DNA from 3 places in the Amorphus orientalis genome. Region 1 is predicted to be linked to each of the others. Evidence: predicted binding sites of a transcription regulator. Region 1 holds the regulator's gene; each other region holds the start of a gene.
The links. The regulator PhoB, encoded in region 1, activates phosphate uptake and scavenging genes when phosphate is short. The targets are predictions, from matches to a motif close to TGTCATNNANCTGTCAT.
Positions count from the first base shown of each region.

Region 2: a site for PhoB is predicted at 3,396-3,412, ahead of J2S73_RS17970 (UDP-2,3-diacylglucosamine diphosphatase). Genes of this name have one in related genera too.
Region 3: a site for PhoB is predicted at 3,433-3,449, ahead of J2S73_RS17505 (DUF2794 domain-containing protein). Genes of this name have one in related genera too.

Region 1 is NZ_JAUSUL010000003.1:372,383-382,582, reverse strand. It holds gene msrP (protein-methionine-sulfoxide reductase catalytic subunit MsrP) at 1-28, opposite strand, end outside; gene J2S73_RS16235 (ATP-binding protein) at 375-1,889, shown strand; gene J2S73_RS16230 (substrate-binding domain-containing protein) at 2,032-3,063, shown strand; gene pstC (phosphate ABC transporter permease subunit PstC) at 3,359-4,732, shown strand; gene pstA (phosphate ABC transporter permease PstA) at 4,736-6,097, shown strand; gene pstB (phosphate ABC transporter ATP-binding protein PstB) at 6,167-6,994, shown strand; gene phoU (phosphate signaling complex protein PhoU) at 7,127-7,843, shown strand; gene phoB (phosphate regulon transcriptional regulator PhoB) at 7,869-8,564, shown strand; gene J2S73_RS16200 (GcrA family cell cycle regulator) at 8,775-9,347, opposite strand; gene J2S73_RS16195 (aspartate aminotransferase family protein) at 9,803-10,200, shown strand, end outside.
Region 2 is NZ_JAUSUL010000004.1:214,329-224,528, reverse strand. It holds gene J2S73_RS17985 (CreA family protein) at 1-414, opposite strand, end outside; gene J2S73_RS17980 (cation diffusion facilitator family transporter) at 530-1,420, opposite strand; gene J2S73_RS17975 (glycosyltransferase family 4 protein) at 1,460-2,503, opposite strand; gene J2S73_RS17970 (UDP-2,3-diacylglucosamine diphosphatase) at 2,500-3,300, opposite strand; gene J2S73_RS17965 (hypothetical protein) at 3,712-4,500, shown strand; gene J2S73_RS17960 (acetyl/propionyl/methylcrotonyl-CoA carboxylase subunit alpha) at 4,682-6,640, shown strand; gene J2S73_RS17955 (DUF1489 family protein) at 6,715-7,149, shown strand; gene J2S73_RS17950 (vWA domain-containing protein) at 7,210-7,983, shown strand; gene J2S73_RS17945 (DnaJ domain-containing protein) at 7,985-8,692, shown strand; gene J2S73_RS17940 (D-alanyl-D-alanine carboxypeptidase) at 8,834-10,200, opposite strand, start outside.
Region 3 is NZ_JAUSUL010000004.1:117,103-127,302, reverse strand. It holds gene J2S73_RS17520 (TetR/AcrR family transcriptional regulator) at 1-298, opposite strand, end outside; gene J2S73_RS17515 (TAXI family TRAP transporter solute-binding subunit) at 459-1,751, shown strand; gene J2S73_RS17510 (M20 aminoacylase family protein) at 1,836-3,014, shown strand; gene J2S73_RS17505 (DUF2794 domain-containing protein) at 3,037-3,420, opposite strand; gene htpG (molecular chaperone HtpG) at 4,247-6,175, shown strand; gene J2S73_RS17495 (aminotransferase class I/II-fold pyridoxal phosphate-dependent enzyme) at 6,273-7,493, shown strand; gene J2S73_RS17490 (FtsK/SpoIIIE family DNA translocase) at 7,493-10,200, shown strand, end outside.

The DNA of each region.
Region 1 (10,200 bases):
CCCAGCCCCGGCGTTTCCTGATCCACATGGCCCTGACCTCAAACACATTGAGGTGCGCCCCAAGCCGCACCCGATCCTGCAATTATGTGTGGCGGCTGACGACAATCTCAAACAAATCACCCTTTCGTCATTATGGCGTGCGCGGGGCCGGGCGCGGAAGCCGGACGGGAGCGCGCCATCGATCCGGCCGGAAAGCCGCCCCTGAGACTTGCAAACCACCCCTTGTCCGGCCGAAAACTCGTTAGGCGGTTGACAACGGCTGCCCGATCCGCGCCGGGTTCGTCCGGCCCATCGGGCTACTGTTCGACAGGAACGGGCCGGGACGAGTGCGGTGGCGGAACGCCGCGCCAAGGCCGAGGTGTCATGTGAACTCTATGAAGCCAGAGGATAATCCCGGCCAGGTGGCGAATCAGGACGAGTACGTCGTGGAACTCGTCGGCGTTCCCGTGGAGGGGGCGCAGTCTCGCCACCGCGGTGAAGAGCAGAGCGCGAAAGCGGCGCCGGCCTCGGAGGGATCGATGCGCGTGCCGTCAGAGCCAGCCGGCCGTCCGTCGCCGGCCGGCGGTCCCGGCGAGGAAGTTCGTCGTTGGGTGGCGGTGGCGCTGCCCGCGGCCACGGGTGCGCTCGTCCTGACGGCCGCGGCCTGGGCATGGAACGTGCCGACGGTTGCCGTGGTTCTCGGCACCGCCGCGATCGCGATCGCCTCCTTCTCGGCGCGCCGGCGCGAAGAGCGTCCGACCATCCGCTCCGAACGCAGCGTCCGCCGATCGGCGCGCGCGGAACCCTCCCTCGCCAGCCGCGCGGCGATCGATGCGCTCCCGGATCCGTGTTTTCTCGTCGATCGCAAGGGGCTCGTCCGGTTCGCCAACAGGACGGCATCCGACCAGATGGGGCCCATCCGGATCGGGGATCCGCTGTCCTTCAAGCTGCGGGTGCCGGTCTTCCTTGAGGCGCTCGACCGCGCCCTCACCGAAGGCCGCAGCGACCACATCCACTGGTCGGAAAAGGTACCGACCGAGCGCTGGTTCGAGGCGTATGTTCTGCCGCTCGGTGCCCAGGGCGACGACGACGAGGAAACCGGGCTCAGCAACCATATCTGCGTTCTCGTCCGCGACCTGACCGAACAGCGGCGGCTGGAGCGGATGCGCGAGGATTTCGTGGCCAACGCCAGCCACGAGCTGCGTACGCCGCTGGCCTCGCTCACCGGCTTCATCGAGACGCTGCAGGGGCCGGCGCGCGACGACACGGCCGCGCGGGAGCGCTTCCTGGAGATCATGCACGATCAGGCCGAGCGGATGCGGCGGCTGATCGACGACCTCCTGTCGCTCTCCCACATCGAGATGCGCGCCCACGTTCGGCCCAAAGACGTGGTCGACATCGCCGAAATCGCACGCCACGCCGTCGATACGCTGAAGCCGGTCGCGGCGGACACCGGGCTCAAGCTGACGTTCGAGGCCGCCGAAGCGCCGTTGTGGGTGCGCGGCGAACGCGACGAGCTGGTCCAGGTGCTCGACAACCTGATCGAGAACGCCCTGAAATACGGGGCGGGCGGCGAACGCGTCACGGTTTTCGCCGAGCGCGAGGCACGGTCGGGCCCGGACATGGCGGTGGTGGCGGTGCGCGACTGGGGGCCGGGCATTCCCTCGGAGCATCTGCCCAGGCTCACCGAACGCTTCTACCGGGTGGATGCCGAAGTCAGCCGCGCCCACAAGGGCACGGGCCTCGGACTGGCGATCGTCAAGCACATCCTGACCCGCCACCGCGGCCGCCTGTCGATCCACAGCCAGCCGGGGCGCGGTGCGACCTTCACGATCCGGCTCGAGCTAGCGGAGCCGCCGCGGAATGCGGATGAGGCCGATTTTCATAATCTAATTAAATCAAGTAGTTAGACTGTCATAAAAGGATCATCGCTGTTCCCTAGAACGGTCGCGGCCGATGGCGGAACGCCGTCGGCGCACGGCGCAGTTCAGTTGCCTGTCACCTCACGCAGGGCGCCACCCACACACGTCCCAATCCAAGGGAGAGATTCACGTGAAAGCGAATTACGTCAGCGCGATTGCGCTTGCCGCTGCGGTTGGCTTTGGTGCGTCCGCGTCCGCCCAGGAGCGCGACACCATCCAGATCGCCGGCTCTTCGACTGTTCTGCCGTTCGCGAGCATCGTCGCCGAAGAGTTCGGAAACACGTTCCCCGAGTTCAACACCCCGGTCGTCGGTTCCGGCGGTTCGGGCGGTGGCCTGCGCCAGTTCTGCCAGGGCATCGACATGAACACGATCGACATCGCGAACGCTTCGCGCCCGATCAAGGCCGGTGAGATCGAGAGCTGCAACGCCAACGGCGTCCAGCAGATCGTCGAGGTCAAGATCGGCTACGACGGCATCGTGTTCGCCTCCAACGCCGACACCGGCAGCTTCGAGCTGACCCCGGCGCAGATCTATCAGGCGATCGCCGCGAAGGTTCCCCAGGACGGCGAGCTGGTCGACAACCCCTACTCCAAGTGGAGCGAAATCGACTCCTCGCTTCCGGACCAGGAGATCACCCTCGTGATCCCGGGCACCAACCACGGCACCCGTGAAGTGTTCGAGGAGAAGGTGGTTCTCGAGGGCTGCGAGACCTTCGACGTCATCAAGTCGATGGACGGCGATGCCGCCGAAGAAGCCTGCCTCGGGTTCCGTCAGGGCGGCCGCGTGATCGAGATCGCCGGCGACTACACCGAGACCCTGGCCCGCCTCGAGGCGCAGCCGGCCGCCGTCGGCGTGTTCGGCCTGTCGTTCTACGACCAGAACCGTGACCGTCTCCAGGTCGCCACCGTCAACGGCGTCACCCCGTCGCTCGAGACCGTCGCCTCCGGCGAGTACCCGGTGTCCCGTCCGCTCTTCTTCTACATCAAGGGCGAGCACGTCGGTAACGTCCCGGGCCTGGAAGAGTACGCTCAGTTCTTCCTGAACGAGCAGGTCTCCGGCATGGGCAGCCCGCTCGAGCAGGCCGGCCTGATCCCGCTCTCCGCCGAGGAGCGCGAGAACCAGCTCGCGAACGTCGAGAACAAGACGGTCGTCAAGAAGTAATCAGCGGCCGGCCGGTCGACCGGCTGACCGATCCGGGTGGTCGCGCCCCGCGCGGCCACCCTTTGCAACGCGCGGATCGAGGAGATCCGTCCGGGGCGACGCGGGGGCAGCGCTTCCCGGAAACTCTGGCGAGTTCCGGACCTCTACCGGACGCCGACCGCGTGTCGGGCAAGGGGAGGAAGCGTGCTCCGGCATCGATTGCCAGGGCCTGCGGGGTTGACGGGCCGGCCGGGGTCTGCTGCCTCGCGTCCGAAAACACGGCTGCGGGATTTTCCCGTCCAATGGCAGGGGCGCCATGAACACGTTGATTGTGATCGTCGTCGCGCTGGTCTTTCTCAGCTTCTTCTATCAGCTGGGATTGACGCGGTCGAAATCGATCCAGAGCGCCAGCGGGCGCCGACTGCACTCGCGTCCCGGTCACTACGGCATGATGGTGGTGCTGTGGTGTCTGATCCCGGCCGTGGTGGTCTATGTGGCCTGGATGATCGTCGAACCGATGATCGCCACCAGCATCGTCAATTCCTTCATTCCGCCGGACGTGGCCGCCGACAGCGGCGAGGTGATCCGCTCCACCCAGCGCATCGAGAGCCTCGTGTCCGGGTTCGGCGTCGCCGGCGAGGTGCAGCCCTATGAGCGCGCCGCCGCCGAACAGCTCTCCACGTTCAACACAATCGCCCGTCTCGCCCTCGTCGTGATGGTCGCCGCCGCCGGCGTGGCCGGCGCGCTGTTCGCCCGCAGCCGGATTTCGCCGACCATGCGGGCCCGCAACGAGGTCGAGGGCTTCATCAAGATCGTACTGATCGCCTGCTCGGTGATCGCGATCCTGACCACGGTCGGCATCGTGCTCTCGATGCTCGGCGAGGCGCTGCGCTTCTTCACCTACATCAACCCGATCGACTTCTTCTTCGGCACCACCTGGAACCCGCGCTTCTCCACGACGGGGAGCTCGAACCAGGGCGAGTTCGGCCTCCTGCCGCTGCTGTGGGGCACGATCATGATCACCGTGATCGCGATGCTCGTGGCGGTCCCGATCGGCCTGATGTCGGCGGTCTATCTGTCGGAATATGCCGGACCGAAGCTGCGCTTCTTCGCCAAGCCGATCCTGGAGGTGCTGGCCGGCATCCCGACCATCGTCTACGGCTTCTTCGCCCTGGTCGCGGTCGGCCCGTTCTTCTCCGGCATCGGCGAGATGATCGGCTTCGACATCCAGGCGACCAGCGCGGTCACCGCCGGCGTGGTCATGGGGATCATGATCATCCCGTTCGTCTCCTCGCTCTCGGACGACATCATCAGCCAGGTGCCGAAGGCGATGCACGACGGGTCGCTCGGGCTGGGCGCCACCAAGTCGGAGACGATCCGGAAGGTCATCCTGCCGGCGGCGCTGCCGGGGATCGTGGGCGCCTTCCTGCTCGCCGTGAGCCGGGCCATCGGCGAAACCATGATCGTGGTTCTGGCGGCCGGCAACAGTCCGGTCCTGACCGCCAACCCGTTCGACGCGGTCTCCACCGTGACGGTCACCATCGTCAACCAGCTGACGGGCGACGTCGATTTCGCCAGCCCGCAATCCCTCGTCGCGTTTGCCCTGGGCCTGACCCTCTTCGTGATCACGCTCGGACTGAACGTCGTCGCGCTTCACATCGTCCGCAAATATCGCGAGCAATACGAGTAGCCCATGGCCGTGAGCGACACCGCCTCCTCCAGCTCCCGCAAACCGATTGCCGAGGTCGTCGCGGGTACGCTCGGCCGCCGCAAGCGGGCCGAGGTCCGCTTCCGGGCGATCGGTCTGGGCGCGCTGATCCTGGGCATCGCGTTCGTCGGGATCCTGTTCGCCAGCATCCTGTCCAAGGGCCTCCCCGCCTTCTGGCAGGCGACCGTCAATCTCGAGGTCTATTTCGATCCCGAGATCATCGACGTGCCGGAAAAGCCGGTTCAGCAGGCGGACCAGTCGCCGGCGGAGTTCCTCCAGGAGCTGCAGGGCTGGCAGCGCAAGCTCGCCTTCGTGAACTGGAACCAGATCATCCAGGCCTCGCTGGCCGACGTGGTTCCCGCGGCTGCCGACAATGCCCGCGATGCGATCGGCATGGTCGCCTCCGGCGAGCGCATCCGGCTGCGCGACATGGTGATGAACGACCCCTCGCTAATCGGCCAGCGCCGCGAAGTGGCCCTGACCGCGGCCGCCAACGTGGACGTCTGGCTGAAGGGCAACATCGACCGGTCGCTGCCGCAGGCGTCGCAGCAGCTTTCGCAACTGCAGCAGCAGTGGTCGGACGAGCTCTACGACCGCGGCGTCATCACGATGGATTTCGCCTGGTTCATCTTCACCAACACCGACTCGCGCTCGTCTCCGGCCACGGCCGGTCTCGCCGGCGCATTCGTCGGCTCCTTCATGATGATGCTGATCGTGATGTTCCTCGCCGTGCCGGTGGGCGTCATGGCGGCGGTCTATCTGGAGGAGTTCGCCCCGAAGAACCGGTGGACCGACCTGGTCGAGGTGAACATCAACAATCTGGCCGCCGTGCCGTCGATCGTGTTCGGCCTGCTCGGCGCGTCGATCTTCATCAACTATCTGGGGCTGCCGCTGTCGGCGCCGCTGGTCGGCGGTCTGGTGCTGTCGCTGATGGCCCTGCCGACGGTGATCATCGCCGCCCGGGCGTCGCTGCGCGCGGTTCCGCCGTCGATCCGCCAGGCGGCCCTCGGCGTCGGCGCCTCGCCGATGCAGGCCATGTTCCACCACACGCTGCCGGTGGCGGTGCCGGGCATGCTGACCGGCGCGATCATCTCGATCGCCCAGGCGCTCGGCGAGACCGCACCGCTGCTTCTGATCGGCATGAACGCCTTCGTGGCCTCGGTTCCCTCGAGCCCGATGGATCAGTCGAGCGCGTTGCCGGTGCAGATCTATCTCTGGCAGGGTAACGAGCTCAGGAACTTCTTCGAGGCCCGCACTTCTGCCGCGATCATCGTGCTTCTGGCGCTGATGATCTGCCTGAACGCGCTGGCGATCTACCTTCGCCATCGGTTTGAGCGCCGCTGGTAGCGACGGTACATTGGACATCGAGCGGCCCCGCCGGTCAGGCGCCGGGCCCGATCGAAAAGGAGACTAGGCATGAGCGCAGCAGTGGCCGAGGCGGTCCCGGAGAGTTTCCGAACGGTGCGGACGCCCGACGAGCAGCCGCGCCCGGTGAAGATCGAAGCCAAGGACGTCAGCGTCTACTACGGCGACAAGCAGGCGCTGTTCGACGTGTCGATCGACGTGCCCGAGCGCGCGGTCACGGCGTTCATCGGCCCCTCGGGCTGCGGCAAGTCGACGTTCCTGCGCTGCTTCAACCGGATGAACGACACCATCCCGGGCTGCTATGTGGACGGCAACCTGATGATGGACAGCGAGGATCTGAACGATCACTCGCTCGACGTGGTGCTCCTGCGTGCCAAGGTCGGCATGGTGTTCCAGAAGCCCAACCCGTTCCCCAAGTCGATCTGGGAGAACATCGCCTACGGGCCGAAGATCCACGGCATCGCCAAATCCAAGTCCGATCTCGACGACATCGTGGAGTCCAGCCTGCAGAAGGCCGGCCTCTGGAACGAGGTGAAGGACCGCCTGCAGGAACCCGGGACCGGCCTTTCCGGAGGCCAGCAGCAGCGCCTGTGCATCGCGCGCGCCGTGGCCGTGAGCCCGGAAGTCATCCTGATGGACGAGCCGTGCTCGGCCCTCGACCCGATCGCGACCGCCAAGGTCGAGGAACTGATCGACGAGCTGCGCGAGAACTACACCATCGTGATCGTGACCCACTCGATGCAACAGGCGGCCCGCGTCTCGCAGCGCACGGCTTTCTTCCATCTCGGCATTCTCGTCGAGGAAGGGCCGACCAACGTGCTCTTCACGAGCCCGAAGGAACAGCGGACCCAGGACTACATCACCGGTCGGTTCGGCTAAGTCCGCCCGACACCAAAGTCAGGCGGACGGTGCGGCAGCAACCGTCGCCCAAGAGCGAACGATCCGGGCCCGTCTGGCACCAAAAGGCGGGCGGTATCGTCCCGCCGGAGTTCCAGGAAAGACCGAACGCGCATGACCCAGCATACGACCGGCGCCTATGACGAGGAACTGCGCGATCTGGTCAGCCGGATCGCGGAGATGGGCGGCCTGGCGGAAGGCCTCGTGTCCGAGGCCGTCACCGGGCTCGCCCGCATCGACATCGCCCGCGCCCAGAACGTCATCTTCAACGATCACCGTCTCGACGACATGCAGCGCCAGGTGGAGGAGCGCGCGATCAGCGTGATCGCCCGCCGCCAGCCCGTGGCGCGCGACCTGCGCGAGATCATCGCCGCGCTGCGCGTGTCCAGTGATCTGGAACGGGTCGGCGATCTGGCCAAGAACATCGCCAAGCGGGTGATCGCCATCGACGGCCAGTTCCACACCAAGCGACTGGCCTTCGGGGTGGAGCACATCTCCGAGATCACGCTGGAGCAGCTCAAGGCGGTGCTCGACGCCTACACCTCCCAGGACCTCGACGCCGCCCACGCCGTGCGCAGCCGCGACGACGAGATCGACGCGATGTACACGTCGCTGTTCCGGGAACTGCTCACCTACATGATGGAAGACCCGCGCAACATCACGTTCTGCACGCATCTGCTTTTCTGCGCGAAGAACATCGAGCGGATCGGAGACCACGCGACCAACATCGCCGAGACGATCCACTTCATGATCACCGGAGAGTACCTCCAGGAAGATCGGCCGAAACAAGATGAATCAAGCTACATCCCTGCCGGCTACAGCTCGGAGTGAGGACCACTTCAAGGGGCGCTCGGTCATGCCGAAGGTCTTGATCGTCGAGGACGAAGAGCCGCTGGCCCTCCTGCTGCGATACAATCTCGAGGCGGAGGGCTACGCCGTCGACACGTGCATGCGCGGCGACGAGGCGGAGATCCGCCTTCGCGAGGGGCTGCCGGACCTTCTGGTGCTGGACTGGATGCTGCCGGGCCTGTCGGGCATCGAGCTGTGCCGGCGCCTGCGTGCCCGTCCCCAGACGGAGCATCTTCCGGTCATCATGCTGACGGCGCGGGGGGAAGAAACCGAGCGGATCAGGGGGCTGGCCACCGGCGCCGACGACTACGTGGTGAAGCCGTTCTCCGTGCCGGAACTGATGGCGCGGATCCGCGCCATCCTGAGGCGCAGCAAGCCCGCGGTGGTCTCCACGATCCTGTCGGCCGGGGACATCGAGCTGGACCGGACGACCCATCGCGTCCGCCGGTCCAGCCGCGAGATCCACCTTGGCCCGACGGAGTTCCGGCTTCTGGAATTTCTGATGCAGTCGCCCGGCCGCGTGTTCTCCCGCGAACAGCTCCTGGACGGGGTGTGGGGGCACGACGTCTATGTCGACGAGCGGACGGTGGACGTGCACATCGGCCGGCTGCGCAAGGCGATCAACCGCGGCAAGGCCCGCGACCCGATCCGCACGGTGCGGGGCGCCGGCTACGCCTTCAACGACCAGTTCGCGAGTGCCTGACCGGATCTACGGCACGGGATCCCCGCGCCGATGACGCCTGGTCTGCTGGGCCCGACACATCCGGGAGATGGGGCATGGCTCCGGATCGGTCGTCTCGATCATGTCCGTCCCGGTCAGGCCGAGCCCGGTTGAGCGGGACATCCCCAAAAGCCACCTCGGCCGGCCAGGCGGTCGCCTGACCGGAGAACGCTGCCCTGCGGCAGGCCCGGCTTACTTGCCGCCGTTGCGCGACTTGCGACGGTCCGGTGCCGGCTGGTAGGCCACCCGGGCGTGGGCGGCGCAATAGGGCTCGCCCGGGGTGCTTTCGCGGCCGCAGAAGGCGAAATCCTGCGACCCGGGGTCGCCCATCGGCCACCGGCAGGTGTGTTCGTTCAGCTCCAGAAGCGTCTTGCGGTCGCCGAACGGCACGATCTCGGCCTGGCCGCGAGCCGCGACGGCGGGCGCGGTCTCCGGTTCCGGATCGGTGGCGATCTTCAGGGCGGCATTTCCGACGACCCGGCTTGCCCGGGCCACGGTCTGGGTGGCGCCGGCGCCGGAACTGCTGGCGCTGGCGGCGACGCGGCCGGCCGGCTTGGGCGCGGGGCGCTGCTTGCGCGGCCGCTGCTGGCTGGGCGTCTTCGCGCGGCCCGACAGGCCGAGCCGGTGGATCTTGCCGATCACCGCGTTCCGCGTGACCCCGCCGAGCTGGGTGGCGATCTGGCTGGCGCTGAGACCTTCTGACCAGAGCTTCTGCAAAAGCTCGACCCGTTCGTCGGTCCAGGACGCGGTCGGTTCTTCGCTCATTCGGTCACCTCCGTCTGTGGCTCACGGAATCCGGCCACGCTGCGCGACCGGGTCGCGCCACTGCGCCGTCGGGTTTCGGGGTGGCTCTGCACGATATCTCGTGCCTCGATGTGCAGTAGACTACAACATCGCGAGAATCGCTGACAAGATTCCGGGTGACTCGTCGCGGTGGACGAATTCGGTTTTCCCCAGCCGATTGGCACGGCCGGTTGGCCCCGAAAAAGCCCAGAAAGATTGACAGAAGCCCGGGTAGTCCGAATATAGAAATCTTTCTTCGTGCCGCCAATTTGGCGGCACGATTTGTTTTTCGGGCTTGGCGCCGCGACCGCGGTCTGCAGAACCGCTGTCCGCCGTCGGCTCATCCCGTCATGTCGCTGAGACATACCGGACCACCCGAGGAGCGTCGGCCCCCGCACATCGCGGGGCCTGCGCCCCGCCAACCGTTGAGAGAGATCATGGCTGCTTCGGCCGTCTACAGGACCTATGCGCGTACGGATCTCGCCTTCCAGACCGGCGAAGGCGTGTGGCTCGACGGGTCCGACGGGCGACGCTATCTCGATTTCGGGTCCGGTATCGCCGTGTCGTCGCTAGGCCACGCCCATCCGCATCTCGTCGAGACGCTGACCGACATGGCCGGGAAGGTCTGGCACACCTCGAACGTGTTCCGGATTCCCGAGCAGGAACGGTTTGCCGAGCGCCTTTGCGCGGCCACGTTCGCCGAGCGGGTCTTCGTCACCAATTCCGGCACGGAGGCGGCGGAAGCGGCGATCAAGACGGCTCGTCGCTATCAGTACGACCGGGGCGCCCCGGAGCGGGTCCGCATCGTCACTGTCGAGGGCGCGTTCCACGGCCG
Region 2 (10,200 bases), on a different contig from region 1:
GGAATAGACGAGATAGACGAGCACGTTGCGCTCCTCGTCGCAGCCCCGCACGATCTGCATCCGCTTGAAGAACAGCGACCGGCGCTGACGAAAGACCTCGTCGCCCTGTTCGAAGGTGCCCTTGAACGCGACCGGCCCGACCTGCCGGCAGGCCAGCGAAATGTCGGACACCTCCTCGGCCACGCCGAACATGCCGGAGACGCCGCCCTTTTCCGGCAGGGTGTAGTGGCACGCCACCCCGTCGATGAGCGGATCGTCGATGCCGTAGACCGCCAGTTTGTGGTCGGGCGTCAGCAGGTTCCACTTGGTCGACTTGTCGAAGATCTTGTCCGGCTCGTCGGCTGCGGCGGGCAGGGCGAGCGCGAACGCAAAAAGCGCGAGCGCGACGGCGAACGGTCCGGCAAGGCGCGACATTGCCATGGGGCGGGTGTCCTGAACTGTTGACTGTGCATCCGAAATGGGGGCTCGGCGCTGCCGGCACAAGCGCGCGCGGGCTGCCCCGGCTGCTGGTCGGGCGGTGCCGCGAGGCCTATTCGGACACCGGTACTCCAGAACTCTTGGCCTTGGTTTCCGGTTCCACGTGGATGGTCACGACCGCGCCTGGAACGTGGCTGCGGATGGCGGCTTCCAGGCGGTCGCAGATCGCGTGGGAGGCGGAAACGGTCATCCCGCCGTCGACGACCAGGTGGAACTCGATGAACGTCCTGTGGCCGGCATGGCGGGTCCTGAGGTCGTGCATCTGGATCGCACCGCCGCCGTTCTCCGTGATCACGGCCTTGATCTCGTCCAGGAGCGCCGGCGAGACCGCTTCGTCCATAAGGCCTGCGACGGATTCCCGGATCAGGCGCCATCCCGACCAGAGGATGTTCATCGCGACGACGATGGCCAGCAGCGGATCGAGGATCTGCCAGCCGGTCACCGCGGCCAGGGCGATGCCCGCGATGACGCCGCCGGAGGTGACGACGTCGGTGTAGAGATGCCGCCCGTCGGCCACGAGCGCCATGGACCGCATCCGGCGTCCCGCGCGGATGAGCACGACCGCCCAGACGGCGTTGATGGCGGTGGCCACTCCGACGACCGCCAGTCCGATGACGGGCGTCGTGATCGGTCTCGGGTCCACCAGGTCCTTGTAGGATTCGTGCGCGATGGCGATGGCGGCCACGACGATCAGCACGCCCTCGACCACCGCGGAGAGATATTCCGCCTTGCTGTGGCCGAACGGATGGTTGTCGTCGGCCGGCAGCGAACTGACCCGCAGCGCGACAAAGGCGGCAAAGGCGGCCGCGATGTTGACGATGCTCTCCAGGGCGTCGGAGAGGATCGCCACGCTGCCGGTCAGACGATAGGCGGCGTATTTGAGGGCGAAGACGACGATGGCGATCGCAATGCTGATCGCCCCCAGCTTCAGGGTCTTGGTCATGGCGCGGATCGTCGACTGCGTCGTCGGAGCGCCGCCCGATCAGGCGGCGTTGGCGGAATTCAGCTGGCCGGACAGGGCGGCCTCGTTCGCCGCCTGCACATTCTCCAAGAACTGCTGGGCACTGGCCTCCCAGGAGAAGGTCTCGGCATAGGCGCGACACCGGTCACCGGGAATGTCCAGGGCCGCCAGCGCCGCTTTCTTCAGGTCGGTGTCGAGGGCGCCGCACCCGGAGTCAGCCACGACGTCGATCGGCCCCATGATCGGGAACGCGGCGACCGGCACGCCGCAGGCCATCGCTTCCAGAAGGACCAGACCCCAGGTGTCCGTCAGGCTGGGGAACACGAACACGTCGGCGGACCGGTAATGGGCGACAAGATCGTCGCCGAACTTCGGACCGGTGAAGACGGTATCGGGATAGCGGCTCTTCATGCTCTCCAGCGACGGCCCGGTGCCGACCACCACCTTGGTGCCGGGAAGGTCGAGCTTCAGGAAGGCCTCGATGTTCTTCTCCACCGAGACGCGGCCGACATACATGAAGACCGGTCCGGGCAGGTCGAGCGCGGGCGGCACCTCGGTCCTGAACAGGGTCTGATCGACGCCCCGGACCCACCGGTAGAGGTTGGTGAATCCGCGGTCGGAGAGGTCCTTTTCGAGGGTGGTGTTGGACACCATGCAGCCCGCACCGGCGTTGTGAAAGCGGCGGACGAACGAGTAGGACCAGTTCAGCGGAACCGGTGCGCGGGCGGCGATATATTCGGGAAATCGGGTGTGGTAGCTCGTGGTGTAGGGATGTCCCGCGGACAGGCACCACTTGCGCGCCAGCATGCCGAGCGGCCCCTCGGTGGCGATGTGGACGTAGTCGGGACCGAACGCCTCGATCTTGCGGCGGATCGTCGATGGCGAGGTGATGCTGAGCCGGATTTCCGGATAGGTGGGAAGCGGCACCGTGCGAAAGCCGTCCGGCGTGAGCGGGTAGACCTCGACCCCCAGATCCTCGAGCTTCTCTTTCGTGATCTGCAGCGTCGTGACGACGCCGTTCACCTGCGGATGCCAGGCATCCGACACCAACAGGAGCTTGTTCATGCGGCGGCCTGCTCTGCGGCCAAGATCTTCGTTGTCGACTGCTCGCCGAGTTCGGTCCAGCGGATGAGCTCGAATTCGCCGTCGAAGGTTTCGCCGACCGCCGTGCAGCTTTCGACCCAGTCTCCGGTGTTGATGTAATGCACGCCGAACTCCTCATGCATCGCGGCATGGTGGATGTGGCCGCAGATCACACCCTGTACATCGCGACGCTGGGCCTCTCCGGCAAGGGTATGCTCGAACTTGCCGATGAAATTGACGGCGTTCTTGACCTTGAGCTTGGCCCAGGCCGACAGCGACCAGTAGGTCAGTCCCAGCCGGCGGCGGACGATGTTGACCCACGTGTTGATGGTCAGTGCCGTGACGTAGGCCCAGTCGCCGAGGAAGGCGAGCCACTTGGCGTGGCGGACCACCACGTCGAACTGGTCGCCGTGGATGACGAGGTAGCGCTTGCCGTTGGCGCCTTCGTGGATCGTGCTTTCCATCACTTCGACGCCGCCGAAGTGGGTGCCGATATAGTCGCGCAGGAACTCGTCGTGGTTGCCGGGGATATAGATCGTGCGCGCGCCCTTGCGCGCCTTGCGCAGGAGTTTCTGCACCACGTCGTTGTGCGGCTGGGGCCAGTACCATGACCGCTTCAGGCGCCATCCGTCGATGATGTCGCCGACGAGATAGATGGTCTCGGCTTCGTGATAGCGCAGGAAATCGAGCAGGAGATCGGCCTGGCACCCTCGGGTTCCGAGGTGGACATCCGATATGAACAGAGCGCGATAGTGCCGCGGCTCGTTCCGGTCAGGCATAGGCGTCCTATCGACCACGTCGTCAGATCCTACTGGCGTCGGCACGATTCGACTGCGTCAGCTTGAGCCTCGTATATCTCATCAACGCGATTCGAATATCAACCATATGACATGAAGAGGGCAGAAGCGGGTGGGACCGGCGAAATCGTGCCGAATTCAAGCCCGTCGGACACCAACGGCGTTCCTCTCGCACATGCAGCAAGTCCATATCAAGGCCGTCAGAGTCGCGGTCGCGGAATCCTGCAACCCCCCGAGCATCGGCGGTTGACACCTCAGTTGCTTCATCCGTAGTGATAACCGAACTTTCCGCGGCTTGCGTCTGGCGTTCTCCTGGAGGACGTCGACACGTACAGTCCTTTTTCAGACACCGGCGCGTCAGTCTCGGCCGGGATTTGCCACAAGGGTGCAGGAATGAGGTCGATTCTCTGTGCGGCTCACGCCGGCGGTCAGGGCAAGACGACGCTGGCCCAGCTCGTCTATCTCGGGCTTCAGCGTTCGGGTGCGAACTACAAGCTCGCATCGGCTGATTTTGTCGACGAGTCCGGGCATTCCAAAATCGGCAAGATGTATCCGCAGCGCGTGACCGAGTTCGGTGTGGGCGCAGAGCTGTCGATCGCCAAGAAGGCGAACGACATGAACGCCTCCCTGAAGTACTGGGACCGGCTCGGTCGCAGCTTCCTGGACGGCGGCGTCGTCGTGGATCTCGGCGCCAACGTGGTGACGCAGGTCATCGAGTGGGCGCGAACCCGCAAGGTGAGCCAGATCTTCCAGTCGCGTAAGGCCCCGCCTGTCGACGTGATGCTGGTCTGCCGTGCCGAAAAGCACGCCATTGACGACATTTCCGATCTGGTCCGGAACTTCAACGATCAGGACGTCATGCCGATCTCGCGCATGTACATCGTCCTCAACGAGGCCGGCGGCAGCTTCTCCACGCTGAAGATCTCGCAGGAGCTGAACAAGATCGCCGAGAACCGCTCGCTCCACTACATCAAGCTGCCGCGCTGCACGTCGGAGCTGTGGCACCTGATGGAGCTGAACTTCGTGTCTCTGGAAGAGGCCCTGAACCTCACCGAGGACGAGGCGGCCGAGAAGTTCGATATCGACATCTGGGAGGCCACGTCCGGCGTCGCCGATCTCCGGATCTGGTTCGACCGCGTCTACGCGACCATGAAGGAAGAGGGCGTCTTCGAAGGCACCTGATCCCCCCGGACGCGAGGTCCCGTACGGGGCCGCCGTCAGACTTCCGGGCCGGTGCGCGCAAGCGCATCGGCCTTTTTCGTGTTTCGATCGATTGCTGCGCTTGCGCCCGTCCGGCGCTGCCACCACAGTTTCGGCACGGGTCCGCCCTGTTCGCTCGAAGAAAGGGGGGACCTGCCGATGAATGGAACGGGGAGGTTCCGGCGTGCTGTCGTCCGTCCTGGTTGCGAACCGCGGTGAAATCGCCGTTCGTGTGATCAAAACCGCCAAACGGCTGGGTCTGCGCACGGTGGCGGTCTTCTCCGAGGCCGATCGGGACGCGCCCCATGTGGCTGCCGCCGACGAGGCCGTCTTCATCGGGCCCGCGCCGGCATCGGACTCTTATCTCGACGTCTCCCGCGTGCTCGCGGCCGCCAAGCGGTCCGGCGCCGAGGCGATCCATCCGGGCTACGGTTTCCTGTCGGAGAATGCGGCGTTCGCGGAGGCCTGCGCCGAAGCCGGTGTCGTCTTCATCGGTCCGCCGCCGGCGGCGATCCGGGCGATGGGCCTCAAGGACGGCGCCAAGGCGCTGATGGAAAAGGCGGGCGTGCCCGTCGTGCCGGGCTATCACGGCGAGCGGCAGGAACCGGAGTTCCTGAAGCAGAAGGCCTACGAGATCGGCTATCCGATCCTCATCAAGGCGGTGGCCGGCGGCGGCGGCAAGGGGATGCGCCGGGTCGACAAGGTCATCGAGTTCGACGACGCGCTCGCCGCCGCGCGCCGGGAGGCGTCGGCGGCCTTCGGCGACGATCGCGTGCTGCTTGAGAAATACGTTCTCAACCCGCGTCACGTGGAGATCCAGGTCTTCGCCGACGCCCACGGTCGGGCAGTGTCGCTCTACGAGCGCGACTGCTCCATCCAGCGGCGGCACCAGAAGGTGATGGAGGAGGCGCCGGCGCCCGGCATGTCGCCGGAGCTGCGGGCGGCGATGGGCAAGGCCGCCGTCGCCGCTGCCGAGGCGGTCGGCTATGTCGGGGCGGGAACGGTCGAGTTCATCGCCGACGGGTCGGACGGACTGCAGGCGGACCGGTTCTGGTTCATGGAGATGAACACGCGGCTGCAGGTGGAGCACCCGGTCACCGAAGCCGTTACCGGGCTGGATCTGGTGGAGTGGCAGCTTCGGGTCGCCTCGGGCGAGCACCTTCCGGCCGATGCCGACGCCGCGCCCATCGACGGCCATGCGATCGAGGTCCGGCTTTATGCCGAGGACCCCGACCAGAACTTCCTGCCCTCGATCGGGCGTCTGGACCGCTTGCGGCTGCCAGAGGGTGAAGGCATCCGCGTCGACAGCGGCGTCGGCGAGGGCGACACGGTCACGGCCTTCTACGATCCGATGATCGCCAAGATCATCGCCCATGGCGCCGACCGCGACCAGGCCCTCGACCGGATGGCTACGGCCCTGGCGGTGACCGAGGTGGCCGGGCCGAAAACCAATCTGCCCTTCCTGCGTGCGCTCGTCGATGCGCCGACTGTGCGCGCAGCGGCCCACGATACCGGCTTCGTCGATGCCAATGCAGCTGCGTTCGCCGAGGGCGGCGTCTCCGATGGCGCGATTGCGGCGGCCGCGGCGATGCTGTTCGCCCCGCCGGAGCCGGTTGTGCGCTCTGACGGCTGGCGGGACCCCTGGTCGGCGGCCGACGGGTTCGCACTGTCCGGGTCGATGGAGCGCGGCGCCCGCGTGACCGTCGACGGCGTGCCCCAGGACGTCCGGGTCCGCTGGACCGAAAACGGACCGACGATCGCCGGCGACGAGGTGCCGGACGACGTGACCGTGGCCGTCACCGAGGGCGGCATCTATGCGCTCCAGGGCGGCCGGTCGGTGCGGGTGGAGCGTCTGGATCCGCTGGAAATGGACCTGTCCGACCTTTCCGGCGACGACCGGATCGTCGCGCCCATGCACGGCAAGCTGACGGCGGTCTATGTGGCGGAAGGCGATGCGGTGGCCAAGGGCGACCGGCTGTTCACCGTCGAGGCGATGAAGATGGAGCACACCGTCGTCGCGCCGGAGGAGGGCAGGGTGGCCTCGCTGGCCGCGGCGCCGGGGGACCAGGTCGCCCAGGGCGCGCCGATCGTGGTGCTGGAGGCGGCGGTCGCGGAGGCCTGACCGGCACCTGCTATCCCCAGGAGATCGCGACACCGCTCTTGCCGCGCCCCGGTTCGCGCGCCACGTTCGCCACCATGTCGCTGAACCTCGTGAAGCTCTGCGTCGGCGTCGAGAGCGTCGACGATCTCGCCCGCTCCATCGAGCGTCGGCTCGACTTGCGCCGGGCGGCCGGTGAGGAAGAGGTGCTGCGCCACACCACCCGGATGACGCCCAAGCGCGGCGACGAGATCCTGGACGGCGGATCGCTCTACTGGGTCATCCGCGGCGCCATCCAGGCGCGACAACGTGTCCTCCGGCTCGATCCGGTGGTGGACGCGGAAGGCACCAGCCGCTGCGACATCGTGCTTGCGCCTGAGCTGGTGACCACCCGCATGGTTCCGCGCCGGCCTTTCCAGGGGTGGCGCTACCTGCCGGCCGACGACGCCCCGGCCGACATGGATCTCGGCACCGGCGGCGACGATATTCCCAGCGAGATGCGGCGCGAACTGGCCGAACTCGGGCTGATCTGATCCGACGCGGCCTGGTAAGGGCAGGCTTGCTGCAATCGGGGGCTTTGCCATGCGGGCCGGATGCGCCATCTAAGGGACGTGAGCGAGAAAGATCGACAGACCCTTCGTCCAGGCACGGCGGCTCCCGCCGCGTCCAGGGACCACGGACCGCCGACCGAACGATCGAGCCGCGCGGACATCGAGGCGTTCGTCGCGCGGGCGCAGTCGACGGCGCCGGCACCCGAAGGTCCGCGCGGCCGGCTGATGTTCGCGCTCGACGCGACGATGAGCCGCCAGCCGACGTGGGACCGGGCGTGCCGGATTCAGGCGGAGATGTTCGAGGAAGCCGGGGAGATCGGCGGGCTCGACATTCAGCTCGTCTATTTCCGCGGCTTCGACGAGTGCCGCGCGTCCAAGTGGATATCCAACGCCGAGCGGCTGCGCGACGTCATGACCGGCATCGAGTGCCGGGGCGGGCTGACCCAGATCCGCAAGGTCCTGCGCCGGGCCATCGACGAGACGCGACGCGAGCGGGTCCAGGCGGTGGTCTATGTGGGCGACTGCATGGAGGAGGACGTCGATGCTCTGTGCGCGCGGGCCGGCGAACTCGGCCTTCTCAAGGTGCCCGTCTTCATCTTCCAGGAGGGGAATAACGGCCCGGCCTCTGCCGCGTTTTCAGAAATCGCGCGCCTGACCGGCGGCGCCCACCTGAGCTTCAGCGCCTCCGCGCCCGATGAACTGCGGCGCCTGTTGCGCGCGGTCGCGGTCTATGCCGCGGGCGGGCGCAAGGCCCTCGCCGACATGAGCGCGCGCGGCGAGAAGGGGGCTCAATTGCTGATCGGGAAGATGAGCTGAGATGCTCTGGCTGTTGCTGGGAGTGATCGCGCTCGGCGCCCTGGCGGTTGCCAGCCAGAGCTTCACCCGCGCCGATCCGGCCGTCCTCGCCCGGCGTCTGCGCATGGCCGGCGGCGTGGTCGTGCTTCTGATCGCGGGCGGGCTGGCGCTCAGGGGACTGTGGCCGATCGCCGGTCCGTTGGGTCTTTTCGGCCTCTCCCTGCTGGGCTACGGCGCTTTCCCGTTGGGCGGCGGCGCCGGTCGCGCCAAGCGCTCCTCGGGCCAGACATCGTCGGTTCGTACGGATTTCCTGAACCTGACGCTGGACCACGATTCCGGGGCGATCCACGGCGAGGTCCTGAAGGGCCGGTTCGCGGGCCGCTCCCTCGACGGGCTCGACGACGCGGAGCTGGGGGATCTGCTTTCGGAGGTCTCCGGCGATCCCGACAGCGTGGTGCTAGTCGAAGCTTATCTCGACCGCCGGATCCCCGGTTGGCGTGAACACTTCGACCAGGACCCGGGTGCGGGGCAGTCCGCTGCGGCGGGCTCGGGTGTCATGGGTGAAGAAGAGGCCTACGAGATCCTTGGTCTTCAGCCAGGCGCCAGCGAAGGGGAGATCCGCGCCGCGCATCGCCGGCTTATGAAGGGGCTCCACCCCGACCACGGGGGCAGCACGTTCCTTGCGTCGAAGATCAACGAAGCCAAACAGCGGCTTTTGGGCGGGCACTGACACGGTAGGTTTCCCCCTCGTCGGTACGGTCTTCTTTCCGGTGACTGCCGCGGGCCGCGGTTCGGCCCGCACGTCGCCGGCGGCGGTGCTCTCGGGTGCGGATGCTGATCCGGTGAGGCTGCTCATCGACCGCTTCTCCCGTCAGGAAGCCGGATTGAGTGCCCAGCAGGAGAGCTTCCGCTTCTTCAGCTGGGAGCAGGCCGACCAGGCCTCCGACTTGGTGGAGAAACCGGTGAAGCGGGCGCGGTAGAGCGTGGTCCCGTTCACGTCGACGGCTTCGGTGTAGAGGTCGCGGCCGCCCAGGACGTTGCTGTTCTTCTCCTGGGCCGCGCGCAGCAACGAGCGGGCCTCGCTCTCGCTCTGGGTCGCGGCGATCTGCACGTGCCAGCCACTCGGCGCAGCCGATGTCGGTTTCGGAGCGGCCGCCGCGGCGATCACCGTCTCCGTCGCCTCTTCGGCGTCCTCGGGGCTCTCGTAGGATCCGACGGCGTCGGTCGGCTCCATCGGGGCTTCCGAGGCCGCTTCCATGGCATCGGCGTGGACCGAGGCCGCATAGGCGGCGATCAGTTCCGGCGTCAGCGTGCGCGGCGTTCCGGTTGCCGGAGCCGCCAGCGGCTTGCCTTCTTCGACGGCCATGGTGGTGGCCTTCTGGACCGCCTGGGTCGCACCGGTGTCGGGCTCGGCGAGCGCGAGCGCCACCGGCATCGCCGGACGCGCGGCCGGAACCGGCACGTTGCGGGCGATCAGGGCGCCGCCGGCGCCGGGCCTGGCCTTCTTGATGTAAGTCGCGATCAGCTCTTCCATGTGGGCGTCGCGGGAGCGTCCGGTGCGGCCGCCGAAGACGGCCGCGACGATGTAGCGCCCGTCGCGCTTGACCGAAGTCACCAGGTTGAAACCCGACGCGTTGATGAAGCCGGTCTTGATGCCGTCCACACCCTCGACGCGGCCGAGAAGCCGGTTGTGGTTGCGGTGGGCGACGCCGCGATAGGTGAACGACCGGGTCTGGAAGTAGCTGTAATAGACCGGGAAGTTGCGCTGGATGGCGATGCCCAGCCGGATCTGGTCGCGGGCCGTTGTGACCTGCGCGCTGTTGGGCAGGCCGGAGGCGTTCTTGTAGGTGGTGGAGCTCATGCCGAGCCGGCGGGCGGTCCGGGTCATCCGCTCGGCAAAGGCGCCCTCGGAGCCGGAGATGTGCTCGGCCACGGCCGCCGCGACGTCGTTGGCCGACTTGGTGACCAGGGCGCGGATCGCATCGCGCGTCTCGATCGTCTGGCCCGGCTTGAAGCCGATCTTGGAGGGAACCTGCTTGGCGGCGTGCGCCGACACCTTGATCGGGGTGTCGAGGGCCATGCGGCCGGCGCGCAGCTCCTCGAAGACCACGTAAAGCGTCATGATCTTGGTCAGCGACGCCGGATAGCGCTTGGCGTCGGCGTGGCGCGCGAACAGCGTCTCGCCGGTGTTTGCGTCGACGACCATCGCCGCATATTTCGGATTGGCCGATGCCGTCT
Region 3 (10,200 bases), on a different contig from region 1:
TCGCGCGCGGCATGTCGCGCCACAGAGTCAGAAGCAGGTGCTCGAGACGGGCGCGCGGGTCGGCGATGTCGGCCAGCTCCAGCTCCAGCCGGTCCAGACTGTTCTGCAACCACGGCTCGTAGATCGCCAGCAGGATGTCGAGCTTGGAAAAGAAATAGACGTAAAGGTTGGAAGTCGATGTGTTGGCCGCGCGCGCGATCTCGGCCATCGAGGTCTGTGTATAGCCTTGCTTTCGGAACAGATCTGTTGCGGCGGCCAGAATTGCGTCCGCAACCGCCTGCTTTTTGACCTGCGGCATCGACGGTCCCTAAGGTCGTTCTGAAATGATCAAACAGGAATGGCTGGGGAAACGCAACCATCGCGCGCGTCGACGCGATTGCCTGCCCGTCCTTGGTTTTTGGTGTTGGCCGGCTGCCTGTAGCATGTGACAAGTCCCGTCGATCACCGAGACCCGTCGCATGCCACGCCTCCGTGTCTTCATCGCCGCCACTCTGCTGATCGCCGCAGTCGTCGCGGCGGGCGGCAGCTACTGGCTATGGAGCCGCGACGTCATCTCGGACCTGACGCTCGGCACCGGAACGGAGGGGGGCACCTATTCCGCGTTCGGGCGGGTGGTGGAGGAGGCTTTCGCCGGCGAGGACGCCGGGCTTTCCATCGTGCCGGTCGCCTCGGCCGGGGCCCGTGAGAATGCGGCGCGGGTCCAGGCCGGCGAGATCGATCTGGGCCTCATTCAGAGCGACACGTCGGGGGGCAACAATGTCAGCCTCGTGGCCCGGCTCTTTCCGGAGATCTTCCACCTGATCGTGCGCGACGGGTCCGGGATCGAATCGGTTGGAGACCTCGAGGGGCGCCGGGTCGCCGTCATGCCGGAAGGCTCCGGCTCCAACGTGCTGTTTGCCGATCTTCTGGAGCACTATCTCGTCGCACCGGATGCGGTCGACCAGGTTCCCGGCAGCCTTCTGGAGGGCACCGAACGCCTGGCAGACGGCGACGTGGACGCGCTCTTCGTCGTCATCGCGCTCGGCAACAAGACCATCGAGCAGCTCATCCGGTCCTCGCCGGTGCGGCTCGTCGGCGTCGATCAGGCGGAGGCGCTCGCCCTGTTCGATCCGGCGCTGCGGGCAACCGTGGTCCCCGTGGGCACCTATTCCGGCGAGGGGCCGGTTCCGGCCGAAGCCATCAACGTGGTTGCGGTCGACAGTCTGCTCGTGGCCGGGCGCAGCGTTCCCGCCGAGACGATCGAGACCTTCACGCGCACCCTGTTCGAAAGCCGCCAGGAGATGGTGCGCTCCCTGGACCAGGTCGCGTTCATCTCGCCGCCTACGGAGACGGACCGGCTGGCGTTCGGCGTGCATCCCGGCGCCGAGGCCTACTATTCCAAGGACGATCCGCTGTTCGTGGTGGAATATGCCGAGCCGATGGCCTTCGCGCTCTCCTTCCTGGCGCTGCTCCTGTCGCTGCTCTGGCAGGCCCGGATCTGGCTGGCCAACGCCCGCAAGAATCGCGCGGATCACCACAATCTCGAGATCGCCGCCCTGGTGGACAGGATCGAGGCGGCGACGACGAGCGACGAACTCGAGGAACTGCGGCGCGAACTCTTCGCCATCTTCCAGAAGGTGATCGTCGACCTGGACACGGACCGGATCGAGGAGAAGTCGCTCACCTCGTTCTCCTTCGCCTGGCAGGTGGCGTCCTCGACCCTCAACCACCGCCAGCTGCTGCTGTCCGACCGGCGTCCCGATCCGTCCTGACGCGGCGCGCGCACCGGTCGACGCCGACCCTGCGCCCTGCGATAATGCGGCGAGATCGACCGGTCTTCCTCCGAGGCTTCATCCATGCCGATCCTGAACCGTTTTGCCGAAATGCTGCCCGAAATCACCGCCTGGCGGCACGATTTCCACCGACACCCGGAACTGCAGTACGACGTGAACCGCACCGCCGGCCGTGTCGCGGAGCTGCTCGAGAGCTTCGGGGTCGACGAGGTGGCGACCGGCATCGGCCGGACGGGCGTCGTCGGCGTGATCCGCGGACGCGCCTCAGGCTCCGGCCGTGTGATCGGGCTCAGGGCCGACATGGACGCCCTGCCGATCAAGGAGACCACCGGAAAGCCTTATGCCTCGACGGTGCCCGGCAAGATGCACGCCTGCGGCCACGACGGCCATTCGGCGATGCTGCTCGGGGCGGCGCGCTATCTGGCCGAAACCCGCAATTTCGACGGCACCGTCGTCGTGATTTTCCAGCCGGCGGAGGAAGGCGGCGCCGGCGGCCGGGCGATGGTGAGGGACGGGCTGATGGACCGGTTCGGCATCCAGGAGGTCTACGGCCTGCATAACCTGCCCGGGGTCCCGGTGGGGGCGTTCGGGGCGCGGCCGGGGGCGTGCATGGCGTCGGCGGACGGAATCCGGATCGTCGTGGAAGGCGTCGGGGGCCATGCGGCCTGGCCCCACAAGGGCGTCGATCCGATCCTGGTCGGCTCCGCCATCGTGACGGCGATCCAGTCGGTCGCGGCGCGCTCGGTCGATCCTCTGCAGTCGGCGGTCGTCTCCGTGACCCAGTTCCATGCCGGCGATACCGACAACGTGATTCCGCCCCGCGCCGAGCTGAGCGGCACCGTGCGCACTCTCGATCCCGGCGTCCGGGATCTCGTGGAAGGTCGTCTGCGGGATCTGGTGACCGCCACGGCGGCGGCCTACGGCGCAACGGCCAAGTTCACCTACCGGCGCGGCTACCCGGTGGTCGTCAACGATCCGTCGGCGACGGAGTTTGCCACTGCGGTCGCGACGGACGTGGCCGGCGCCGACAACGTCGATGGCGATGCCACGCCGATGATGGGGGCTGAGGATTTCGCCTTCATGCTCGAGGCGCGGCCGGGGGCGTTCCTGTTCGTGGGCAACGGCGACAGCGCGGGCCTGCATCACCCCGCCTACGACTTCAACGACGAGGTCATCCCCTACGGCTGCTCGTACTGGGTTCGCCTGGCGGAGACCGCCATGCCGATCCGGCAGGCAGCCTGACCCAAGTCCCGAACTGGCCGGATCAGGTTCCGACCAGCCTCAGATCGCGCTTCTTTTCGAAGACGCGCAGCACCTTCGCGAGATCGTGACCGCGCTTCAGCACCACGTTGCCGGCGTTCACCACCGCATAGGCGCCCTGCTTGCGGGCGTTGGCCGGCGTCTTGGTGATGCGGTAGAGCGGCACCTCCGCCGTGCGCCGGAAAATGGAGAAGGTCGCTTCGTCGCGGCCATGGTCGATGGCGTAGTCGCGCCATTCGCCTTCGGCGACCTTGCGGCCGTAAACCCGCAGAATGATACCCAATTCGTCGCGATGGAAGCTCGTCAGCCGGTGTGCGGACTTCGACGGGGTCGATGGCGCGAAAGGCACCACACCGGCCTGGGATCGGCTTTCTTCCGTATCGCTCATAGCGCCTCCTGCCGTCACTGATCTTTCATGATCAAGCCAAAGGCGGGACGCATCAAGGGGTGGGTGAGGCCGCAGCGAAGAAAACCGGCCTGCCGCGCGTTGCCAGCCGGTCTTGAGTCCGGGACGTGGCGGCGCCAGAGCCGCGGCGAACCATGGCCAGCGGCTCCCCCGAATAAAGGTGGATTGAAGTGCATTCAATCGCACTTATATGACGCTCCATCGGCGGTAGACAGGGCATCTGTCGACGTCCGATGCGAATTCGGGATCCGGTGCGAAGGCGGCCTGTCAGGCCGCCGGGAGCCTCGGTTCCGTGGCACTGAGTTGAAGGGTGTCGGCTGAAATTCCGCGACTTCGGGTTGATCTGGAAAATTCACGCCTTCGCCTTATTTCAGACTTTGCGATGCCATCGGGAACCAGCACCGTATTCTAGCGTTTCCCGGTTGATCCGGCCGCGCGCAGCTTTGGCAATCGTCAGCCCCCCAGCCCCCCGAAGCTGATTGCGCGGCCGGGTCGCCCCCAACGGAACTTAAAGGGTCGGTCCCCGGGACCGGCCCTTTTTCGTGCGCGCAACCGACCGGACATCAGCCGGGTCGGTCGATGCGGCGGACCCGCTCCGTGTCTCATTTCCCCAGCCTCCAGCCCTTGCACCGGGCCCGCCTCGTCGGCAATTAAATGGTCCCGACCCGCCTGGCGGCCGGCTGATCCCTCCGATCCCGCCGCCAGGGCATTCGGGAACGTCTTCCCCAGTCCATGGGCTTGCCCAGCGGGCGGACCGCCGTTCCGCGGGCGCGGGCGAGCCGGACGCAGACCCGACGGTGTGACGATTATGAGCGACCAACAAGAAAACGCGCCAGCCACCGAGACCCGTGCCTTCGAGGCGGACGTGGCGCGGCTGCTGCACCTCATGGTGCATTCGGTCTATTCCAACAAGGACGTCTTCCTCCGCGAACTGATCTCGAATGCGGCCGACGCCTGCGAGAAGCTGCGCTATCGCGCGCTGACCGATCCGTCCGTGATGGGCTCCGACTCCGCGCTCAAGGTGGTGGTCGAGCCCGACAAAGAGGCCGGCCGCCTGACCATCGCCGACAACGGCATCGGGATGAGCCGGGAGGATCTGGTCGAGAATCTCGGCACCATCGCGCGCTCGGGGACCCGCGCCTTTCTGGACGCGACCGCCGGCAAGGGCGACGGGTCCGGCCTGATCGGCCAGTTCGGCGTCGGCTTCTATTCCGCCTTCATGGTCGCCAGCGAAGTGGTGGTCACCAGCCGGGCTGCCGGTTCGGACGAGGCCTGGACCTGGCGCTCCGACGGAACGGGCTCCTTCACGGTCGAGCCCGCCGGCGACGAGGCGCCGGCGCGCGGCACCCGGGTGACGCTGATTCTCGGTGACGAATCGAAGGAGTTCGGCGAACAGGCCACCGTCGAGCGTATCATCAGGCACTATTCGGCCCACGTTCCGGTCCCCGTCGTCGTCCGCACACCCGATGCGGCGGACGCGGAGGCCGGCAAGGAGGTGGTCGACGGCACGGCGCTCTGGGTGAAGCCGAAGCAGGAGATCTCCGCCGACGAGTACAAGGAGTTCTACCACTTCGTTTCCGGCAACTGGGACGCCCCGGCGCTGACGATCCATTACCGGGCGGAGGGCCGGCAGGAATATTCCGTCCTGCTGTTCGTGCCGGAGACGCGCCCGTTCGACCTGTTCGATCCGGAGCGCAAGGGGCGCGTCCGCCTTTATGTCCGCCGGGTGTTCATCACCGACGACGCCGAGGTTCTGCCCTCGTGGCTTCGCTTCGTGCGCGGCGTGATCGACAGCCAGGACCTGCCGCTGAACCTGTCGCGGGAGATGCTGCAGACCAATCCGGTGCTCGCCTCCATCCGCAAGGCGGTGACCAACCGCGTGCTCTCCGAGCTTGAGAAGATGGCTGAGAACGACGCGGACGCCTACGCGAAGTTCTGGGAGGCCTTCGGCGCGGTCCTGAAGGAGGGGATCTACGAGGACGGCGAACGGCGCGAGACCCTCTACAAGCTCTCCCGGTTCCACACCACGACGGACCCGGAGGGGTGGCGTTCGCTGTCTGACTACATCGGGGCGATGAAGGAGAACCAGACGGCGATCTACTACGCCATCGGTGACGATCCGGAAAAACTCGCCGCCTCGCCGCATCTGGAAGGGTTCCGGGCCCGCGGGATCGAGGTTCTGCTCCTGACCGATCCGGTCGATTCCTTCTGGGTCCAGGCGGCCACCGATTTCGAGGGCAAGCCGCTCCAGTCGGTCACCCAGGGCAAGGCGGATCTCGACGCGATCCCGCTCGACGACAGCGACACGGACAAACCGGAAGCCGCGCGCGAAGGCGACCTTGCGGCCCTGACCGCGCTCTTCAAACAGGAGCTCGGCGACCGGGTGAGCGATGTGCGCCCGTCGGAACGGCTGGCGACCAGCCCGGCCTGTCTCGTGGCGCCGGATCTCGGCCCGGACCGCCAGTTCGAGCGGCTGATGGCCCGCCAGTCCTCCGGACGCGGCCGGATGCCGCCGGTGCTGGAGCTCAATCCGCGCCATCCGCTGGTGCGCAGCCTCTCCGAAAAGGCCAGTGCCGGCGGCGCGGCCAGCGAGCTCACCGAGGCGGCGTTCCTGCTCCTGGCGAGCGCGGAGATCCTCGACGGCGAAGCGCCGAGCGATCCGGCCGACTTCAACAAGCGTCTGCTCTCCATGATGGAGCAGGCGTTCGCCGGAACCGACGCCGCGGCTTCAGGGTAGGGGTGGCGACCGCTTCCTGGGCGGCCTGCCGGCCCGGTTAAAGCGGATTTAACCTTGTTGGGTCATCGTCGGTCTCGAACCATTAATGAGACCGACGATGACCGGACCCAGCCGTTTCGAGTTTCCGGCGCACGTTGCCGACTCCCCCTTCCAGCGTCTGGCGGCGCTGATCGCAGACCATCAGCCGGGCGCGCAGCCGATCGACCTCGCCGTCGGCGGACCGCGCCACGCGATCCCGCCGTTCGTGGCGGAGACGATCGCGGCCCAGGCTAGCGGCTTCGGCCCCTACCCGGCGATCAAGGGCACGAAGGAGTTCCGCGCCGCTGTGGCCGGCTGGCTGGACCGTCGGTTCGCAACCGGCTCCCTCATCGATCCCATGACTTCGATCCTGCCGCTCAACGGCAGCCGGGAAGGGCTTTATTTCGCCAGCCTGGGGGCTGCAGGCTATCTCCGGAAGGAGGCCGGGCAGCAGCCGGTGGTCTTCGTTCCGAACCCCGGCTATCCGGCTTACGCGGTCGGCGCCTACGGCATTGGCGCGGAAGTGATCCCCTACGTGCCGTCCGAACCGGGCGGGGTGATGCCCGACTGGGGCGCCATCGATCCCGCCGTCCTTGATCGGACCGTCGCCGTCTTCGTCGGGTCGCCGTCGAACCCGCAGGGGGCCTGCGCCACCCGGCAGGACTGGGCGGATCTGCTCGAGCGCGCCCGCGCCCACCGGTTCATGGTCTTTGCCGACGAATGCTATTCGGAGATCTACCGCGAGGCGGCCGGGCCGCCGGCCGGGGCGCTGGACGCGGCCGCGAAGACGGGCTCGCTCGACAATCTGGTCGTCTTCAACTCCCTCTCCAAGCGCTCGTCGCTGCCCGGCCTCAGGTGCGGGTTCGCAGCCGGCGATCCGGCGTTCCTCGCCCACTGGGCGCGGCTGCGCAACGTCGCGGCGCCCCAGGTGCCGGCCCCGATGCAGGCGGTTGCCGCCGAAGCCTATCGCGACGAGGCCCACGTGGCGGAAAACCGCCGTCTCTATGACGCCAAGTTCGCCAAGGCGGAGCTGGCGCTCGGCGCGCTCTTCTCCGGCCTGACGCCGCCGGGGGGCTTCTTTCTCTGGCTCGATGTCTCCGCCTATGGCGACGATGCGGAGGTCACCCGCCGCATGTGGACCGAGGCCGGCGTTCGGTCGGTCCCCGGCTCCTATCTGGGCGCCCCCATGCCCGACGGATCGAACCCCGGGGCAGGGCGGGTCCGCCTTGCCCTGGTGCAGGACGAGACCGCGACGGAAGAGGCGGTCCGCCGTCTCGCAGACATGTTTGGAACCTGGTGATGACGATGCTGCGCGCGCTCCCCCTCGACGATTTCGCCGACAGCCCGGTCGCCGAAGCCATCGCCGGGTCGCTGGCGCGGCTGGTCGGCGCGGCGCTCGCCGCGGGCTCGCTTGCGCTTCTGGTCGCACTGGCGACGTGGTCGGTCTCCGATCCGAGCCTCAGCTACGCGGCCGCATCCCCGATCGAGAACTGGATGGGCTGGCCGGGCTCGGTGGTCGCCGACCTGATGATGCAGACGGTCGGCCTGGCCGCCCCCCTTGTCGTCGCGTTGCCACTCGCTGTTTCCGTCCGCCTGCTGCGCCGTCGCCCGCCGCTTCTGCACTGGCCCCGCTTCGCCCATGCGATCCTTGCGATCGTCGCCGCGTCGGGCGCGCTGGCGCTCCTGCCCGTCTCGGGGCACTGGCCGCTGCCGACCGGGCTGGGCGGCGTGCTCGGCGACGGGCTCGTCGCCGTGACCGCGGCGCCGCTGGGGGCAGCGTCCGGTCTGTTAGCCTTCGCATCCTTCGCCCTGTTCGCCGCGCTGTCGGCCTTCTGCGTGTTCCGGACGCTGCTGCCGCGCCCGCGCCACCGGCTGGCATCCCGCGCCGTCGGCAACGAGGGGTTTCAGATCCGGCGCGTCGAGCCGGACGCCATGACGACCACCTCCGGACGCCGCCACAAGTCCCCTTCGCGTCCCGAGACCTACGAAGCGGAGGAGGTCGAGGAGGACGAGGGCGGCAGCTTCTTCTCCGCCCTGGCAGGCTGGCTCGCCCACTGGATGCTCTCCACCCGGGCCCGCTTCAAGCGGCGGTTCGGATCGGATGCGGCACCCGCCGCACCCGGCCCCAAGCTGCGCACGGGGTCGCGGCTGCGCGACGCGCTCCTCAACGTGGCGGAGTCTGACGAGGACGATCTCCAGGTCGCAAATTACGAAGCCGAGGAGCCGGCTCCCCGGCGCCGCAGCCGCGTCGAGCCGCGTTTCGATCTCGGCGCCTGGAGCGACGAGGTCGAGGGCGCCGTGGAGGACGTCCGCGCTGCCGCCGGCGAGGGGGCGGGTCACGACCACGATGACGACGAGCGGGACGACGATCCGTTCGCGGGCTTCGACGGCGACCCCTTTGACGACGATCCCTTCGCCGACCCGGCGGACGAGCGTGAGGCGGGGGTGGCCGCCTATTCGGCAAAACGGGCGCCCGCGCCGGAGCCCCGGCAGCGCCGCAGCGAATCGGAGCCCCAGTCCGCGCCGGCCACCACGACCCGGGTGACGCCGCCGGCGGCGCCGGCCAAGGCGGGCAAGCGGATCATTCGCGAGGCGCAGCCCTCGCTGCTCAGCAATTCCGGCGAATACGAACACCCGCCGCTCAATCTCCTGGCCGCCCCGCCGGCCGGGCGTCGCGACACCAGCATGACGCCGGAGGCGCTCGAGCAGAACGCGCGGATCCTGGAAGGCGTGCTCGACGATTTCGGCGTGCGCGGCGAGATCATCAACGTCCGTCCCGGCCCGGTGGTCACGCTCTACGAACTTGAGCCGGCGCCCGGCATCAAGTCGTCCCGCGTGATCGGTCTGGCCGACGACATCGCCCGCTCCATGAGCGCGGTCTCGGCCCGCGTGGCCGTGATCTCCGGCAAGAACGCCATCGGCATCGAACTGCCGAACGAACGCCGGGACACGGTGTTCCTGCGCGAACTCCTTGCGTCGGCGGACTACGAGCGCTCCAAGGCCCGGCTGGCGCTGGCGCTCGGCAAGACCATCGGCGGCGAGTCGGTCATCACCGATCTGTCGCGGATGCCGCATCTGCTCGTCGCCGGCACCACCGGCTCGGGCAAGTCGGTCTCGGTGAACACGATGATCCTGTCGCTGCTCTACCGGATGACGCCGGAACAGTGCCGGCTGATCATGATCGATCCGAAGATGCTGGAACTGTCGGTCTATGACGGCGTGCCGCACCTGCTGACCCCGGTCGTCACCGATCCGAAGAAGGCGGTCGTGGCGCTGAAATGGGCCGTGCGCGAGATGGAGGAGCGCTATCGCAAGATGGCCAAGCTTGGCGTGCGCAACATCGACGGCTACAACAACCGGCTGGCCGAGGCCCAGAAGAAGGGCGAGGTCCTGACCCGGGTCGTGCAGACCGGCTTCGATCGCGAGAGCGGCGAGGCGATCTTCGAGGAGGAGACCCTCGAGTTCGATCCGATGCCCTACATCGTTATCATCGTCGACGAGATGGCCGACCTGATGATGGTCGCCGGCAAGGACATCGAGGGCGCCATCCAGCGTCTCGCCCAGATGGCCCGCGCCGCCGGCCTGCACCTGATCATGGCGACCCAGCGTCCGTCCGTCGACGTCATCACCGGCACGATCAAGGCGAACTTCCCGACCCGGATCTCCTTCCAGGTCACCTCCAAGATCGACAGCCGCACGATCCTCGGCGAGATGGGGGCCGAACAGCTCCTCGGCCAGGGCGACATGCTCTACATGGCCGGCGGCGGCCGCATCCAGCGCGTCCACGGCCCGTTCGTCTCCGACGAGGAGGTCGAGGAGATCGTCGCCCACCTGAAGGCCCAGGGCGTGCCGGACTATCTCGACCAGGTGACGGAGGAGGACGGCGAGACCGCGTCCGATTCCGGCTCGGGTGGTATCGACAACCTGTCGGAATCCGACGACATCTACGACAAGGCCGTGGCCATCGTGCTCCGCGATCGCAAGGCCTCCACCAGCTACATCCAGCG